Regions from separate parts of the Cereibacter sphaeroides 2.4.1 genome, predicted to be linked through region 2. Evidence: riboswitches for the same ligand, from Rfam matches in the RefSeq annotation. Region 2 holds a riboswitch; the other holds the start of a gene.
The links. A riboswitch is a leader RNA that binds a small molecule or an ion and turns the genes downstream of it on or off. The one in region 2 is predicted to bind thiamine pyrophosphate.
Positions count from the first base shown of each region.

Region 1: it holds a riboswitch for thiamine pyrophosphate, as region 2 does, so the genes downstream of both, thiM (hydroxyethylthiazole kinase) here and thiB (thiamine ABC transporter substrate binding subunit) in region 2, are expected to answer to the same signal.

Region 1 covers NC_007493.2:2,386,210-2,393,396, forward strand. Annotated here, with positions in the region: gene RSP_RS11540 (ABC transporter substrate-binding protein) at 1-56, opposite strand, end outside; gene thiD (bifunctional hydroxymethylpyrimidine kinase/phosphomethylpyrimidine kinase) at 53-856, opposite strand; gene thiE (thiamine phosphate synthase) at 853-1,464, opposite strand; gene thiM (hydroxyethylthiazole kinase) at 1,461-2,249, opposite strand; TPP riboswitch at 2,297-2,394, opposite strand; gene RSP_RS11560 (lytic transglycosylase domain-containing protein) at 2,628-3,080, opposite strand; gene RSP_RS11565 (inositol monophosphatase family protein) at 3,077-3,871, opposite strand; gene galE (UDP-glucose 4-epimerase GalE) at 3,882-4,868, opposite strand; gene RSP_RS11575 (UDP-glucose dehydrogenase family protein) at 4,878-6,182, opposite strand; gene RSP_RS11580 (DMT family transporter) at 6,250-7,161, opposite strand.
Region 2 covers NC_007493.2:3,163,423-3,170,609, forward strand. Annotated here, with positions in the region: gene RSP_RS15305 (asparaginase) at 1-343, shown strand, start outside; gene RSP_RS15310 (SDR family oxidoreductase) at 359-1,198, opposite strand; gene RSP_RS15315 (AMP nucleosidase) at 1,333-2,811, shown strand; gene RSP_RS15320 (HU family DNA-binding protein) at 2,940-3,227, shown strand; gene RSP_RS15325 (DMT family transporter) at 3,297-4,178, shown strand; gene aroC (chorismate synthase) at 4,175-5,275, opposite strand; TPP riboswitch at 5,388-5,487, shown strand; gene thiB (thiamine ABC transporter substrate binding subunit) at 5,522-6,505, shown strand; gene RSP_RS15340 (thiamine/thiamine pyrophosphate ABC transporter permease ThiP) at 6,481-7,187, shown strand, end outside.

The DNA of each region.
Region 1 (7,187 bases), 780 kb from region 2:
GGCTCGGCCATGGCGGGGGCCGGCAGCAGGAGGGCCAGAAGGGCTGCGCGTTTCATGAAGGGCTCCTCATCAGGAAGAAATGGTCGGTGGGGCCGTGCCCGCTTCCGACCGAAAGCGCCTCGGCGCCGGCGATGGCGCGCGAGACATAGGTCTTGGCCGCCCGGCAGGCCGCCAGCGGATCGCCCAGCAGCGCGAGCTGCGTGGCCAGCGCCGAGGAGAGCGTGCAGCCCGTCCCGTGCGTGTTGCGCGTGTCGGTGCGGGGGCTGACCAGCCACTCCGCCCGGTCGCGGTCGAGATAGAGATCCGGGCAGTCCGCGCCCGCCAGATGCCCGCCCTTGAGCAGCACCGCGGCGGGCCCCAGCGCCAGAAGGGCGCGCGCCTGCCGCTCCATCCCGGCACGGTCGGACACTTCGGCCTCGCCCAGAAGGTCGGCCGCCTCGGGCAGGTTCGGCGTGACGATCCGCGCGAGCGGCATGAGCCTGCTGCGCAGCGCCGCCACCGCCTCGGCCGCCAGAAGCCGGTCGCCGCCCTTGGCCACCATCACCGGATCGAGCACGATGGGCGCCGCCTGCCCCGCCAGCTCCGCCGCCACCGCCTCGGTGACGGCCGCCGTGCCGAGCATGCCGATCTTGACCGCATCCACCCGCACATCGGCAAAGATCGCCTGCAGCTGCGCCGTCACGAAGGCGGGCGGGATCAGCTCGATCCCCGTCACGCCGCGCGTGTTCTGCGCGGTGAGCGCCGTCAGCACCGCCATGCCATAGCCGCCGTTCGCGCCGATGGCCTTGATGTCGGCCTGAATGCCTGCGCCGCCCGACGGGTCCGAGCCCGCGACCGAGAGGATGTTCGGGATCATGCGCGCTCCCATTCGAGCGCCAGCGCCCGGGCGGCGGCCTCCGGATCCGCGGCCGCGCCGATGGCCGAGACGATGGCCATGCCGGCCGCGCCCGCGGCCTTCACCGCGTGGGCATCCCCCGCGCCCAGCCCGCCGATGGCGACCGCCGGGACGGGTGCCGCCGCCACCAGCCGCGCAAGCCCCTCGAAGCCGATGGGAGGCGCATGGTCGGGCTTCGAGGCCGTGGCCCGCACCGGCCCCGCCCCCACATAATCGACGATCCCGAGGGGCAGCGCCTCCAGATGCTCCGGCGCCTCGACGGAGAGGCCGAGGAGACGGTCGGGCCCGATCCGGCGCCGCGCTTCGGCCACGCCCAGATCGCCCTGCCCCACATGAAGCCCCGCCGCCCCCGAGGCCAGCACCACCTCGATCCGGTCGTTCACGATGAGCGGCACGCCTTGGGCGTCGAGCGCCGCCACCAGCCGCCGCGCGAGCGGGATCAGCTCCGCGTCGGAGCGGTGCTTGTCGCGGAGCTGGACGAGCGTGGCCCCTCCCCGGACGGCCGCCGCCACCAGCTGCTCGAGACCCTCGGCCCCGTCCGGCGTCACGAAATAGAGCGAGAGGTTCATGCGGCCTCCAGCCTGGCGCCACGGTCGAGCGCCTCGGGCGACAGGGTGTGGAGCGCGTCGAGGAAAGCCACCTGGAAGCTGCCGGGCCCGGTCGCTGTCTTTGCGGCCTCTTCGCCCGCGAGCCCGAAGAAGGCGAGCGCCGCCGCCGTCGCCTCGAACGGCGGCCGGGTCGCCGCGAAGGCGCCCACGATCCCGGTCAGCGAGCAGCCGAGCGCGGTCACCCGCGGCATGAGCGGATGGCCGTTGGCGCAGCGGATGCCGCGCCGGCCGTCGGTCACGAAATCCACCGGCCCCGTCACCGCGACCACCGCGCCCGAGCTTTCGGCAAGGCGCTGCGCCGCCGCCTCGGCGGCCGCGACCGGATCGGCGCTGTCAGCGCCCTTGCCCCGGGTCTCGGCCCCTGCCAGCGCGAGGATTTCCGAGGCATTGCCGCGGATGACGGTGGGCTTCAGCGCCAGAAGCCGGGCACCGAGGCCGCGGCGGAAGGCCGTGGCGCCCACCGCCACCGGATCGAGCACCCAGGGCCGCCCGGCCGCCGCAGCACCACGCGCCGCGGCCTCCATCCCCTCGACCCAGCGGGGGCTCGGCGTGCCCATGTTGATCGTCAGCGCCTGCGCAATGGCGGCGAACTCGCCGGATTCCTCGGCGTCATGCACCATCGCGGGCGAGGCACCCGCCGCCAGAAGCACGTTGGCCACGACATTCATGGCGACGAAATTGGTGATGCATTGCACCAGCGGCGCCTCGCGCCGCATGGTGTCGAGATAGGTTCCGCAGCCGTCCATCGCTCTCCTTCCGTGACGGAGGGAGGCGAAATGCATTCAAGTGCGGGACCTGCAGCATCGCGACTTCCTCCGCCAGCATGACCTGGTTCAGGTTCAAAGGGTGCTTCTCAGCCCGGGAAGGTCCCGGACGCCCCTGTCACTCCGGATAGGCTTAACGCGAAGCCGCGGCCCGGCGCAAGGGCCGTGCGGGAGGCGCGGACGGCGAGCCGACAGCCACGCCCTGCATTTCGCGAAGCGCGGATGACCGGCGGCGGAGTGCCGGCTCGTGCTGGGAGGATCTCGTTCCGGCGAAACGGACGAGCCACCGGAGCCGCGCCTCCGCGACCTCCAGTGGACCTGCGCCCTCGGGGCAGCGTCTGCGGATCCTGGCGCCCGCGCTCAGCGCAGGCCGGTCTCTTCCAGGAGGCCGAGGCGCTTGGCCTCGTAGTAATAGCCGTTGCGATACCACTGGATCGCGCGCTCTTCGTCGCCCTGCGCCACGAGCCACGCCCCGCGGAGATATTTCCCGCCGTAGGTGAGGTTCGTCTTGGCGTCGAGCAGGCTTTCGGGCGCGCCGCGATAGCCCATGGTCTTGGCCGTCTGGGGATGGATCTGCATGAGCCCCATATAGGGCCCGTTCTTGGCCCCCGGATTGTAGCCGCTTTCGCGCTTCACGATCCGGTGCATCAGCGACGGCGGCACATGGTAGAGCTTGGCGTAATCGCTCACCATCCGCATCACCTCGGGCTGCCCGGACATCTCGCCGCGTCCCTCGGGCGCCTTGGCGCCCCCGCCGCAGCCCGCCAGTGCCAGAGCCGCCGCAAGAAGCGCGGCGCCTGTCGTTCCCTTCATCCTGCCTGTCCCTCTGCTGCCTTCACGACGGCTGTCAGATCGTCCCACACCTTCGGTGCGGCGACGAGCACCATGCCACCGGCGGCGTCTTCGGGAAAGGGGGCAGTGCGTCCTCCGGCTTCCTCGACCATCAGCATGGCCGCCAGACAGTCCCAAGGGTTCATGTGCGGCTCGTAATAGCCGCCGAGCCGGCCCGCCGCGACCGAGGCCAGCATGATCGCGCCCGAGCCGTTGCGGTAGAACATGCCGCCCCGCCGCATCAGTTCGCGCACCAGCGCCGAGGCGAAGTCGGGCGAGGTGCGGTGGCTTGCGCCGAGCGCCACGTTGCAGGAGCCGATGGTGAGATCCTCGCGCGCGCGGAGCCGCTCGCCGTTCAGGAAGGCTCCCTGCCCCCGCTGCGCCGAGAAGGTCTCGCGCGCGAGCGGATGTTCGATCACCCCCGCGACGGTGCGCCCCTCCTCCTGCAGCGCGAGCACCACGCACCAGTGCGGCAGCCCGGCCAGGAAGGGCGCGGTGCCGTCGATCGGGTCGATCACCCAGGTGAAGCCCGACCTGCCCTCCTCTGCGCCATGCTCCTCGCCCAGCACCCCATCGTCGGGGAAGCGCGCGGCGATGCGGGCGCGGATCAGCGTCTCGACCTCGCGATCGGCGCGGCTCACGATGTCCTGCGGGCTGGCCTTGGCCTCGACCGCGAGGCTCTCGCGGCGGGCGAAGAAATCGAGCGCGAGGCGCCCGGCTTCGGCCGCCACTTCGAGCGCCAGCGTCAGGCGGTCCTTCACCGGATCGGTCAAGATATGGTCCTCATTCGTGGAATTTCGGGGCCCGATGCCAGCGCCAGGCATCGGCGATCATGTGCGGCAGGGTCGAAAGCTCGGGCTCCCATCCCAGTTCACGCACCGCGCGCTCCGAGCCGCAGACGAGGGCCGCCGCATCGCCCGACCGGCGGTCGCCGAACAGGATGGGCACTTCGCGGTTGGTTACGGCGCGCGATTGTTCGATCACCTCGCGCACCGAGAAGCCGCGCCCGGTGCCGAGGCAGAAGACCCGGTTCGGGCCGCCGTCGAGCAGGCGGTTCAGGCCCAGCACATGGGCCTGGGCCAGATCCATCACATGCACATAGTCGCGGATGCAGGTGCCGTCGCGCGTGGGATAGTCGGTGCCGAAGACGGTGAGCGCGGGCCGCCGGCCCGCCACCGCATCGAGCATGAGCGGGATCAGATGCGTCTCGGGATCGTGCTGCTCGCCGACCTCGCCCTCGGGGTCGGCGCCCGCCACGTTGAAATAGCGGAAGATCGTGTGGTTGAGCCCGAAGGCCGCGCCGAAATTCGCCACCATCTCCTCGATGGCGCGCTTGGAGGCGCCATAGGCGTTGATCGGGCGCTGCGGCGTATCCTCGTCGAGCACCACGCCGTCCTGATCGCCGTAGGTGGCGCAGGTCGAGGAGAAGACGAAGTTCTTCACCCCGGCCGCCACCGTCGCCTCGAGCAGGTTGAGCGCGCCGGTCACGTTCACGCGCCAGTAGGTGCCGGGATCGCGCATCGACTCGCCCACGAGCGAGAGCGCCGCGAAATGCATCACCGCCACGGGTTTCCAGGTCTCGAGCGCCGCGTCGATGCTCGCGCGGTCCATCAGGTCGCCGCGGGCGAGCGGGCCGAACTTCACGGCCTGCTCCCACCCCGTCGAGAGATTGTCGAAGGTGACGGGCTCGAACCCGGCCCGCTTCAAGACCTTGCAGGCGTGCGAGCCGATGTAGCCCGCCCCTCCCGTCACCAGAACCCGCTGCGCCATCGCCCGATCCTACCGTCCGACGCCCACATAATGGGTGAAGCCCGCGGCGCGGGCATCCGCCGGCGCATAGACGTTGCGCAGATCGGCCATCCGCGCGTCGGCCATGCCGCGCGCAAGCCGCTGGAGATCGAGCGCGCGGAACTCGTTCCACTCGGTCAGGATCACCAGCACCGAGGCGCCTTCGGCCGCCGAATAGGCATCCTCCATCCAGCGGACGCCGGGCAGGAGATGCTCGCCCTCGCGCCGGCCCTCGGGATCGACCACCCGCACCTTGGCCCCCGCCCCCACCAGAGCGGGCACGATGGTCAGCGCGGGCGCATCGCGCATGTCGTCGGTGTTGGGCTTGAAGGTCACGCCCAGCACCGCGATCACCTTGTCGCGGCACGAGCCTTCGCAGAGATCCTCGATCTTCTCGATCATCCGGCGCTTGATCTCGTCATTGACCTTGATGACGCTCTCGACGATCTGGATCGGCGAGGCATGATCCTGCCCCATCCGGGCGAGCGCCTTGGTGTCCTTGGGGAAACACGAGCCGCCATAGCCCGGGCCCGCATGCAGGAACTTGTTGCCGATGCGGCCGTCGAGGCCCATGCCCTTGGACACGGCCTTGATGTCGGCCCCCACCCGCTCGCAGAGGGCGGCGATCTCGTTGATGAAGGTGATCTTCGTCGCGAGGAAGGCGTTCGCGGCATATTTTATCATCTCGGCGCTCTCGAGCCCTGTGTAGACCACCGGGAAGTCGCGCAGGAAGAGCGGGCGGTAGATGTCGGCCATGATCTTCTTCGCGCGCTCGGTCTCGACGCCCACCACCACCCGGTCGGGGCGCATGAAATCGTCGATGGCCGCGCCCTCGCGCAGGAACTCGGGGTTCGAGGCCACGTCGAAATCGGCGGCCGGATTGGCCGCCCGGATCGTCTCGGCCACCTTCCGGTTGGTGCCGATCGGCACGGTCGATTTCGTCACCACCACCGCGTAATGATCGAGCGCATGGGCAATCTCTTCGGCGGCGGCCATCACATAGGTGAGGTCCGCATGGCCGTCGCCGCGCCGGGTGGGCGTGCCCACGGCGATGAAGACGGCATCTGCGCCGCGCATGGCCTCGGCCAGATCGAGCGTGAAGGACAGCCGTCCCGCCGCCACGTTCCGCGCCATCAGCGCCTCGAGACCCGGCTCGAAGATCGGGACCTTGCCGTCCCGCAGCTTGGCGATCTTCGTCGCATCCTTGTCGACGCAGACCACCTCGTGGCCGAAGTCCGAAAAGCACACACCCGAGACGAGGCCCACATAGCCCGTGCCGATCATCGCAATCTTCATGGAAAAAGCTGTCCTCTTCCGTTTGCGGACTGTGTGTCAGCCGCTCTTTGATCTGTCAATTTCAACTCTAGGTATTTTCGAGGGCGACAGCGCTCGCCCGCCGTTTCAGCACGGATTCCCGCCAGGTAATGTAGCTGATGGCGGAAATGATGATCCCGCCGCCCAGAAGGACGAAGGGATCGACCCGCTCGCCGAAGGCCAGTGCCCCGAGGAGCGTGGCCCACAGCAATTGCAGGAATGTGACGGGCTGCGTCACGGTCAGCGGCGCAGCCCCGAAGGCGCGGGTCATGCAGTAGTGGCCCGCCGTGGCGAAGACCGCGACCAGCGCCAGCCAGAGGAGTTGGTCCACCCCGACCGGCACCCAGACGAGCAGCGCGAAGGGCAGGAGGCCGAGCGTCACCGTGGCCGACATCATCGCGACGATGGCCCCCGCCCCCGCCACGTCCGACAGGCGGCGCGCCAGAAGGTAGCTGCCCGCGAACAGCGTGGCCGCGCAGAGCTGCGACAGGTGCCCCGCCGAGAGCTCGCGCAGCCCCGGCCGGAGCACGATCAGCGCCCCCACCAGAGCCACCGCCACCGCAAGGATCCGCCGCAGCGCCAGCCGCTCGGAGAAGAAGAGCGCGGCCCCGACCGTCACCAGCACCGGGTTCAGATAGCCGATGGCCGTCACTTCGGCGACCGGGATGCGGGCCATGGCGTAGAACCAGCAGATCACGGCGGCCGTGTGGAACGCGCCGCGCAGCCCGTAGAGCTTCAGCGTGCTCATCGGCACGCCCTGCCGCAGCACCGGCACGAGCGTGGGCAGCAGGAACAGGGCCCCGAAGGCAAAGCGCAGGAAGGCCCCCTGCGCCGCAGGAATGTCGGTGCCGAGATAGCGGACGATCCCCGTCACGCCCACGAAGCTCACCCCCGAGGCGAGCATCCAGAGCACGCCCTCCAGCGTGCGTGTCCGGCTGGGAACTGCGGGGCGGGCGCTCATGGCGGGCAGTCAATCCGATCCCGCAG
Region 2 (7,187 bases):
GGCGGCGCGGCTCGTCGAGGCGATGATCGCCCATCCCGAGCTCGTGGCGGGCGAGGGCCGCGCCTGCACCGAACTCATGCGGGCCATGGGCGGGCGCGCCGCGATCAAGACCGGCGCCGAAGCGGTCTTCGTGGCCATCGTCCCCGAGAAGCGGCTGGGGATCGCGCTGAAGATCGTGGACGGCTCGACCCGCGCCTCGGAGGCGGCCATCGCCGCCCTGCTCGTGCGGCACGGGCTTCTCGATCCGGCGCATCCGGCGGCGCGCAAGCGGCTCGATGCGATCCAGACGAACTGGCGCGGCCGCGAGACCGGCATCCTGCGCGCGGCGCCCGGGTTCCCCTGAGGCCGTGCGGGCGCCTCAGTCGCCGCCGGCGAGCAGGGAGCGCAGGCCCGAGCGGTAGTCGGGGTGGAGAAGCGCGATGCCCAGGCGCGCCTTGATCCGGTCGTTCCGCACCCGCTTCGATTCCGCATAGAAGCTGCGCGCCATCGGCGTCATCTCCGCCTCGTCGTAGGGCACTTCGGGCGGAGGCGGCAGGCCGAGCAGCTCGGCGGCATAGCCCAGCACATCCTCGGGCGGGGCGGGATCGTCGTCGCAGACGTTGTAGATCGCGCCCGGCTCGGGATGCTGCATCGAGGCTTCGAGCACCTGCGCGATATCCGCCACATGAATGCGGCTGAAGACCTGCCCCGGCTTCACGATCCGCCGGGCGGTGCCGTCGCGGACCTTCTCGAACGGGCCGCGGCCGGGGCCGTAGATTCCCGCGAGGCGGAAGATGTGGAGCGGCAGCCCCAGCGCCTGCCATTGCCGCTCGGCTTGAACCCGCGCCTGCCCCCGCTCCGTCGAGGGGGTGAGGGGCGTGTCCTCGTCGACCCAGCCGCCGGCGTGGTCGCCATAGACGCCGGTGGTGGAGAGATAGCCCACCCAGCGCGCGTCGGCCCTTGCCAGCTCTGCGCCATGGGTGGCGAGGAACGGATCGCCCTCGCGCCCCGGCGCGGCCGAGGCGAGGATATGGCTGGCCCGCGCCAGCGCGGGCCCGAGATCGCCCGGCCAGAGGAGCGGCTCGATACCGCCGGCCTCGAGCTCCGCGGCCTTGGCGGCGCTCCGCGTGGTGCCGATCACCGTCCAGCCCTGCGGCAGGAGGCGGTGGGCCAGAGCCTGCGCGGAATAGCCGTGCCCGAGGGAAAGAAGCGTCTTCATGCCGTCACTATCCCCGCGCCGCAGCGCCGCTGCAAGGGGCGAGCCTGCCGCGCCCCAAGCCGCGTCCGCGGAGGCTTGATCCCCGCCCGCGAGCCTGCGCATCCTCTCGGCAGGCAGCGACAGGAGACAGACCCGTGAGCGACGCGCCCCTTCCTCTTCTCGTCCCGGAGGTGCCGGACCGCGAGACCTTCACCGATCCCGCGCGGGCGGTGGACCGGCTGGAAGAGATCTACATCCGGTCGACCCGCTTCCTGTCGGGCCATTTCAGCGCCTCGGCCACCGGGGGCCAGCCGGGCGGGCGGGTGCGTGCCTATTATCCCGAGATCCGGCTCACGACGACGAGCTTCACCCGCGCGGACAGCCGGCTGAGCTTCGGCCATGTGGCCGAGCCGGGCTCCTATTCCACGACGGTGACGCGGCCCGACCTGTTCCGCAACTACCTGATCCAGCAGATCGACCTCCTGATGCAGAACCACGGAGTACCGGTCGAGATCGGCGTCTCGGCCACGCCGATGCCCGTGCATTTCGCGGTGGCGAACGACCCGTCCGTCTCGGTGCCGCAGGAGGGGGTGCTGTCCTATCCGCTCCGCGACGTGTTCGACGTGCCCGACCTCTCGACCACCAACGACGATATCGTGAACGGCAGCCGCCTCAGCAACTCCGACGGCTCGAAGCCGCTCGCGCCCTTCACCGCGCAGCGGGTGGATTATTCGCTCGCGCGGCTCACCCATTACACGGCCACGAACCCGCGTCATTTCCAGAACCACGTCCTGTTCACCAACTACCAGTTCTATGTGGACGAGTTCGAGGCGATCGGGCGGGCGGCGCTGGCCGATCCCGCCTCGGGCTACAGCGCCTTCGTGGGCCCCGGCGATCAGGAGATCACCGATCCCGAGACCCCGCTTGCGCTGCTGCCGCGCCTGCCGCAGATGCCCACCTATCACCTCAAGCGGCCGGACGGGCAAGGGATCACGCTGGTCAACATCGGAGTCGGCCCCTCGAACGCCAAGACCGCGACCGACCATATCGCGGTGCTGCGCCCGCACGCCTGGCTGATGGTGGGCCATTGCGCGGGCCTGCGGAACTCGCAGAGCCTCGGGGATTTCGTGCTGGCCCATGCCTATCTGCGCGAAGACCATGTGCTAGACGACGATCTGCCGGTCTGGGTGCCGATCCCGGCGCTGGCCGAGATCCAGATCGCGCTCGAGGATGCGGTCGAGGAGGTGACGCAGCTGCAGGGCTACGAGCTCAAGCGCATCATGCGGACGGGCACGGTGGCCACCATCGACAACCGCAACTGGGAACTGCGCGACCAGTCGGGCCCGGTCCAGCGGCTGAGCCAGAGCCGCGCCGTGGCGCTCGACATGGAGAGCGCGACCATCGCGGCGAACGGCTTCCGCTTCCGCGTGCCCTACGGAACCCTCCTCTGCGTGTCCGACAAGCCGCTGCACGGGGAATTGAAACTGCCGGGCATGGCCAGCGATTTCTACCGGACCCAGGTGGCGCGGCACCTCAGGATCGGAATTCGCGCCATGGAAATGTTGCGCGAGACACCGATCGAGCGCATCCACAGCCGAAAGCTGCGCAGCTTTGAGGAAACGGCGTTCCTGTAGTGAGTTGACGCGGCGGCAAGCCGGGAATAGGGCTTGCTTTATGCTGCAAAACAAGGTGTAGCCCTTGAATTCGCCCCCAGAGGCAGGAACAGACCCCGCGTCCAGCGGGGCAAGACCAGGAGACTCTCATGTCGAAACCGATGACCAAGACGCAGCTCGTCGCGACCCTTGCTGACGAGATGGGCTCGGACAAGAAGACGGCCAACGCGGCCCTCGATGCGATCGCCTCGATCGTCGCCCGTGAAGTGGCCGCCGGCGGTGCCGTGACGCTGCCGGGCCTCGGCAAGGTCGTCTGCCGCGAGCGCCCCGAGCGTCAGGTGCGCAATCCGGCCACCGGCGAGCAGGTGACCAAGGCCGCCGACAAGCAGGTGAAATTCACCATCGCCAAGGCGCTGAAGGACAGCGTGAACGCCTGAGCCGGCGATCCGGCACGGCAGCCGTTCGAGGGTCGCCATCCGGCGGCCCTTTTTCATGGGAGGGACCGGATGGATCTGCGCAGCATCGGCATGGGCCTCGCCTTTGCCTTCATGTGGTCCTCGGCCTTCGCTTCGGCGCGCATCATCGTGGCGCAGGCGCCGCCCCTCAGCGCGCTCTCGCTGCGCTTCCTCTGCTCGGGCCTGATCGCGCTCGCCCTCGGCGCGGCGCTGGGACAGTCGGCGCGGCTCAGCCCTGCGCAGTGGCGCGGCGTGGTGATCTTCGGTCTCTGCCAGAACGCCTTGTATCTCGGGCTCAATTTCGTCGCGATGCGCTGGGTGAGCGCGAGTTTCGCCGCCATCGTCGCCTCCACGATGCCGCTCCTCGTGGCGCTGGCGGGCTGGATCTTCCTGCACGAGCGGCTGAGGCCCGTCACGGCGCTGGGGCTTCTGGCCGGGATGGCAGGCGTGGCGCTCATCATGGGCACGCGGCTGTCGGGCGGCGAGGATGCCCTGGGCTTTCTCCTCTGCGTCGCGGGCGTGATCGCGCTGACGGCGGCCACGCTGACGGTGCGGGTCGCCTCGTCCGGCGGCAACCTCCTGATGATCGTGGGTCTGCAGATGCTGGTGGGTTCGGCCGCGCTGGCGCCCGCGGCGCTGCTGACCGAGACCCCGCTCGAGGTGCAGTGGAGCGGCAGCCTCGTGGCGGCCTTCGCCTACACCACACTGGTGCCGGGGCTGCTCGCCACCTGGGTCTGGTTCCTGCTCGTCGGCCGGATCGGCGCCGTCCGCGGCGCGACCTTCCATTTCCTCAACCCGTTCTTCGGCGTGGCCGTGGCGGCGGTGCTTCTGGGCGAGCGGATGGGGATCTGGGACGTGGCCGGCGTCGTCGTGATCGCGGCCGGGATTCTCGCCGTGCAGCTCTCGCGCGTGCCCGAAGCCGCCCGGCGCTAGCCGATCGTCCCGCGCAGGCCGCCGGTCTGGCCGCGGTCGAGCAGCAGATGGTCGAGCAGCACGCAGGCCATCATCGCCTCGCCCACCGGCACCGCGCGGATGCCCACGCAGGGATCGTGGCGGCCCTTCGTCACCACCTCCACCTCGCGCCCGTCGGTCGTGACCGAGCGGCGCGGGGTCAGGATCGAGGAGGTGGGCTTCACCGCAAAGCGCACCACCACATCCTGCCCGGTCGAGATGCCGCCGAGGATGCCGCCCGCATGGTTGGTCAGGAACTCGGGGCCCTCGGGGCCCATGCGGATTTCGTCGGCATTGGCGCTGCCGGTGAGGCAGGCCGCGGCCATCCCCTCGCCGATCTCGACACCCTTCACCGCGTTGATCGTCATCATGGCCGCGGCGAGGTCGCTGTCGAGCTTGCCGTAGATCGGCGCGCCGAGCCCTGCCGGCACGCCCGAGGCCCGCACCTCGACGATGGCGCCCACCGAATCGTGCGCCTTGCGCAGTCCGTCGAGATAGTCGGCCCAGAGCGCGGCCGTATCGGGATCGGGGCACCAGAAGGGGTTGCGCTCGATCTCGTCCGCGTCGAACCGGGCGCGGTCGATAGCATGCGGCCCGATCTGGACCATGTAGCCCTCGATCCGCAGGCCGGGAACCAAGGCCGCCAGCGCCGCCCGGGCGACACCGCCCGCCGCGACCCGCGCCGCCGTCTCGCGCGCCGAGGAGCGCCCGCCCCCGCGATAGTCGCGCAGCCCGTATTTCCAGTGATAGGCGATGTCGGCATGACCCGGCCGGAAGCTCCGGGCGATCTCGCCATAGTCCTTCGACCGCTGGTCGGTGTTCTCGATCATGAGCTGGATCGGCGTGCCGGTCGAGCGGCCCTCGAAGGTGCCCGACAGTATCCTGACCGCATCCGGCTCCTGCCGCTGGGTGGTGAAGCGGTTCTGGCCGGGCTTCCGGCGGTCGAGCCAGTGCTGGATCGCCTCGGCCTCGATCGCGACGCCGGGCGGGCAGCCATCCACCGTCGCGCCGAGCGCGGGCCCATGGCTCTCGCCCCAGGTGGTGACGCGGAAGATGTGGCCGAAAGTGTTGTAGCTCATGACGTTCGTCCCCGTTTGGCCGAGCCATAGGGCAGATGCGCCCGTCGGGGAACCGGATTCTGGCGCAGGGCGCGGCTTTCCTGTTGCGGCGGCGGGCCGCCCCGCTATGGTCTGTCCCACCTCGGGGTGCCCGCAAGGGCTGAGACGCTGCGCGCGAACCCGTTGAACCTGACCCGGTTAGGACCGGCGGAGGGAAGGTGCATGGCTCCTCATCCCGTTCCGTTCCGCGTCGAAGAGGAGGATGAGATGAGACTTCCGATCGTTGCTTCCTGTGTTGCGCTGGCTGCGGGAACGGCCGCGGCCGAGACGCCCGTGCTGACGGTGCTGACCTACGACAGCTTCACCTCGGAATGGGGTCCTGGCCCCGCGGTCGAGAAAGCCTTCGAGGAGACCTGCGCCTGCGACCTGCGCTTCGTCGCCGCGGGCGACGGGGCGGCGCTTCTGGCGCGGCTCCAGCTCGAGGGCGCGCGGAGCGAGGCCGATGTGGTTCTGGGGCTCGACACGAACCTCACGGCGGCGGCGGCCGCGACCGGCCTCTTCGCTCCGCACGGCGTGAGCACGCCGCTCGATCTGCCGGTGGCCTGGGAGGATCCGGTGTTCCTGCCCTTCGACTGGGGCTGGTTCGCCTTCGTCCATGACCGCAGGATGGAAGATGTGCCGGCCTCGTTCGAGGAGCTGGCGGCGTCGGACTCCAAGATCGTCATCCAGGATCCGCGCAGCTCGACCCCGGGTCTGGGCCTTCTGATGTGGGTGGAGGCGGCCTACGGCGACCGCGCGCCCGAGATCTGGGAGGGGCTCGCCGACAATATCGTGACGGTGACGCCCGGCTGGTCCGAGGCCTACGGCCTCTTCATGGAGGGCGAGGCCGACATGGTGCTGAGCTACACCACCTCGCCCGCCTACCATCTGATCGCTGAGGAGGACGATACCAAGACTGCGGCCGCCTTCCGCGAGGGGCACTATCTGCAGGTCGAGGTGGCGGGCAAGCTGGCCGCGACCGACCAGCCGGAGCTGGCCGACCGCTTCATGGCCTTCCTGCTGGAGGAGCCGGTGCAGTCGGTGCTGCCCACGACGAACTGGATGTATCCGGCGAAGCTGCCCGCCGCGGGCCTGCCCGAGGGGTTCGAGACGCTGGTGCAGCCCGAGACCTCGCTTCTGCTGTCGGCTGACGAGGCGCTCGCCCTCCGGCCCGAGGCTCTGGCCGAATGGCAAGACGCGCTGGCGCGCTGATCGTCGCCGCGGCGCTGGCCGCGCTGACGCTGGGCCCGCTCGCGCTCGTGATGGCGCGGGCGGGCGGCGGCGCGCTCGGTCCGGCCGATTGGGCGGCAGTGCGCTTCACCGTCCTGCAGGCGGCACTGTCTGCGGTGGTCTCGGTTCTGCTGGCGGTGCCGGTGGCCCGCGCGCTCGCCCGCCGCAGCTTCCCCGGCCGTCGACTGATGATCGCGCTGCTGGGCGCGCCCTTCCTGCTGCCGGTGATCGTGGCGGTCCTTGGGCTGATCGCGGTTTTCGGCCGGGCGGGGCTGCTGAACCGGGGGCTCGAGGCCGTGGGCCTGCCCGCGCTTTCGATCTACGGGCTCCACGGTGTCGTGCTGGCCCATGTCTTCTTCAACATGCCCTTCGCCGTCCGGCTGATCCTGCAGGGCTGGCTCGCGATCCCGTCCGAGCGTTTCCGGCTGGCGGCCGCGCTCGGCTTCCGGCCGGCCGATGTGGCGCGGCATCTGGAATGGCCGATGCTGCGGGCGGTGGTGCCGGGCGTGGCGCTGGTGGTCTTCGTGATCTGCCTGTCGAGCTTCGCCGTGGCCCTGACGCTGGGCGGCGGCCCGCGGGCCACGACGGTGGAGCTTGCGATCTATCAGGCCCTGCGGTTCGAGTTCGACCTGGGCCGCGCGGCGCTGCTGGCTGCGCTGCAATT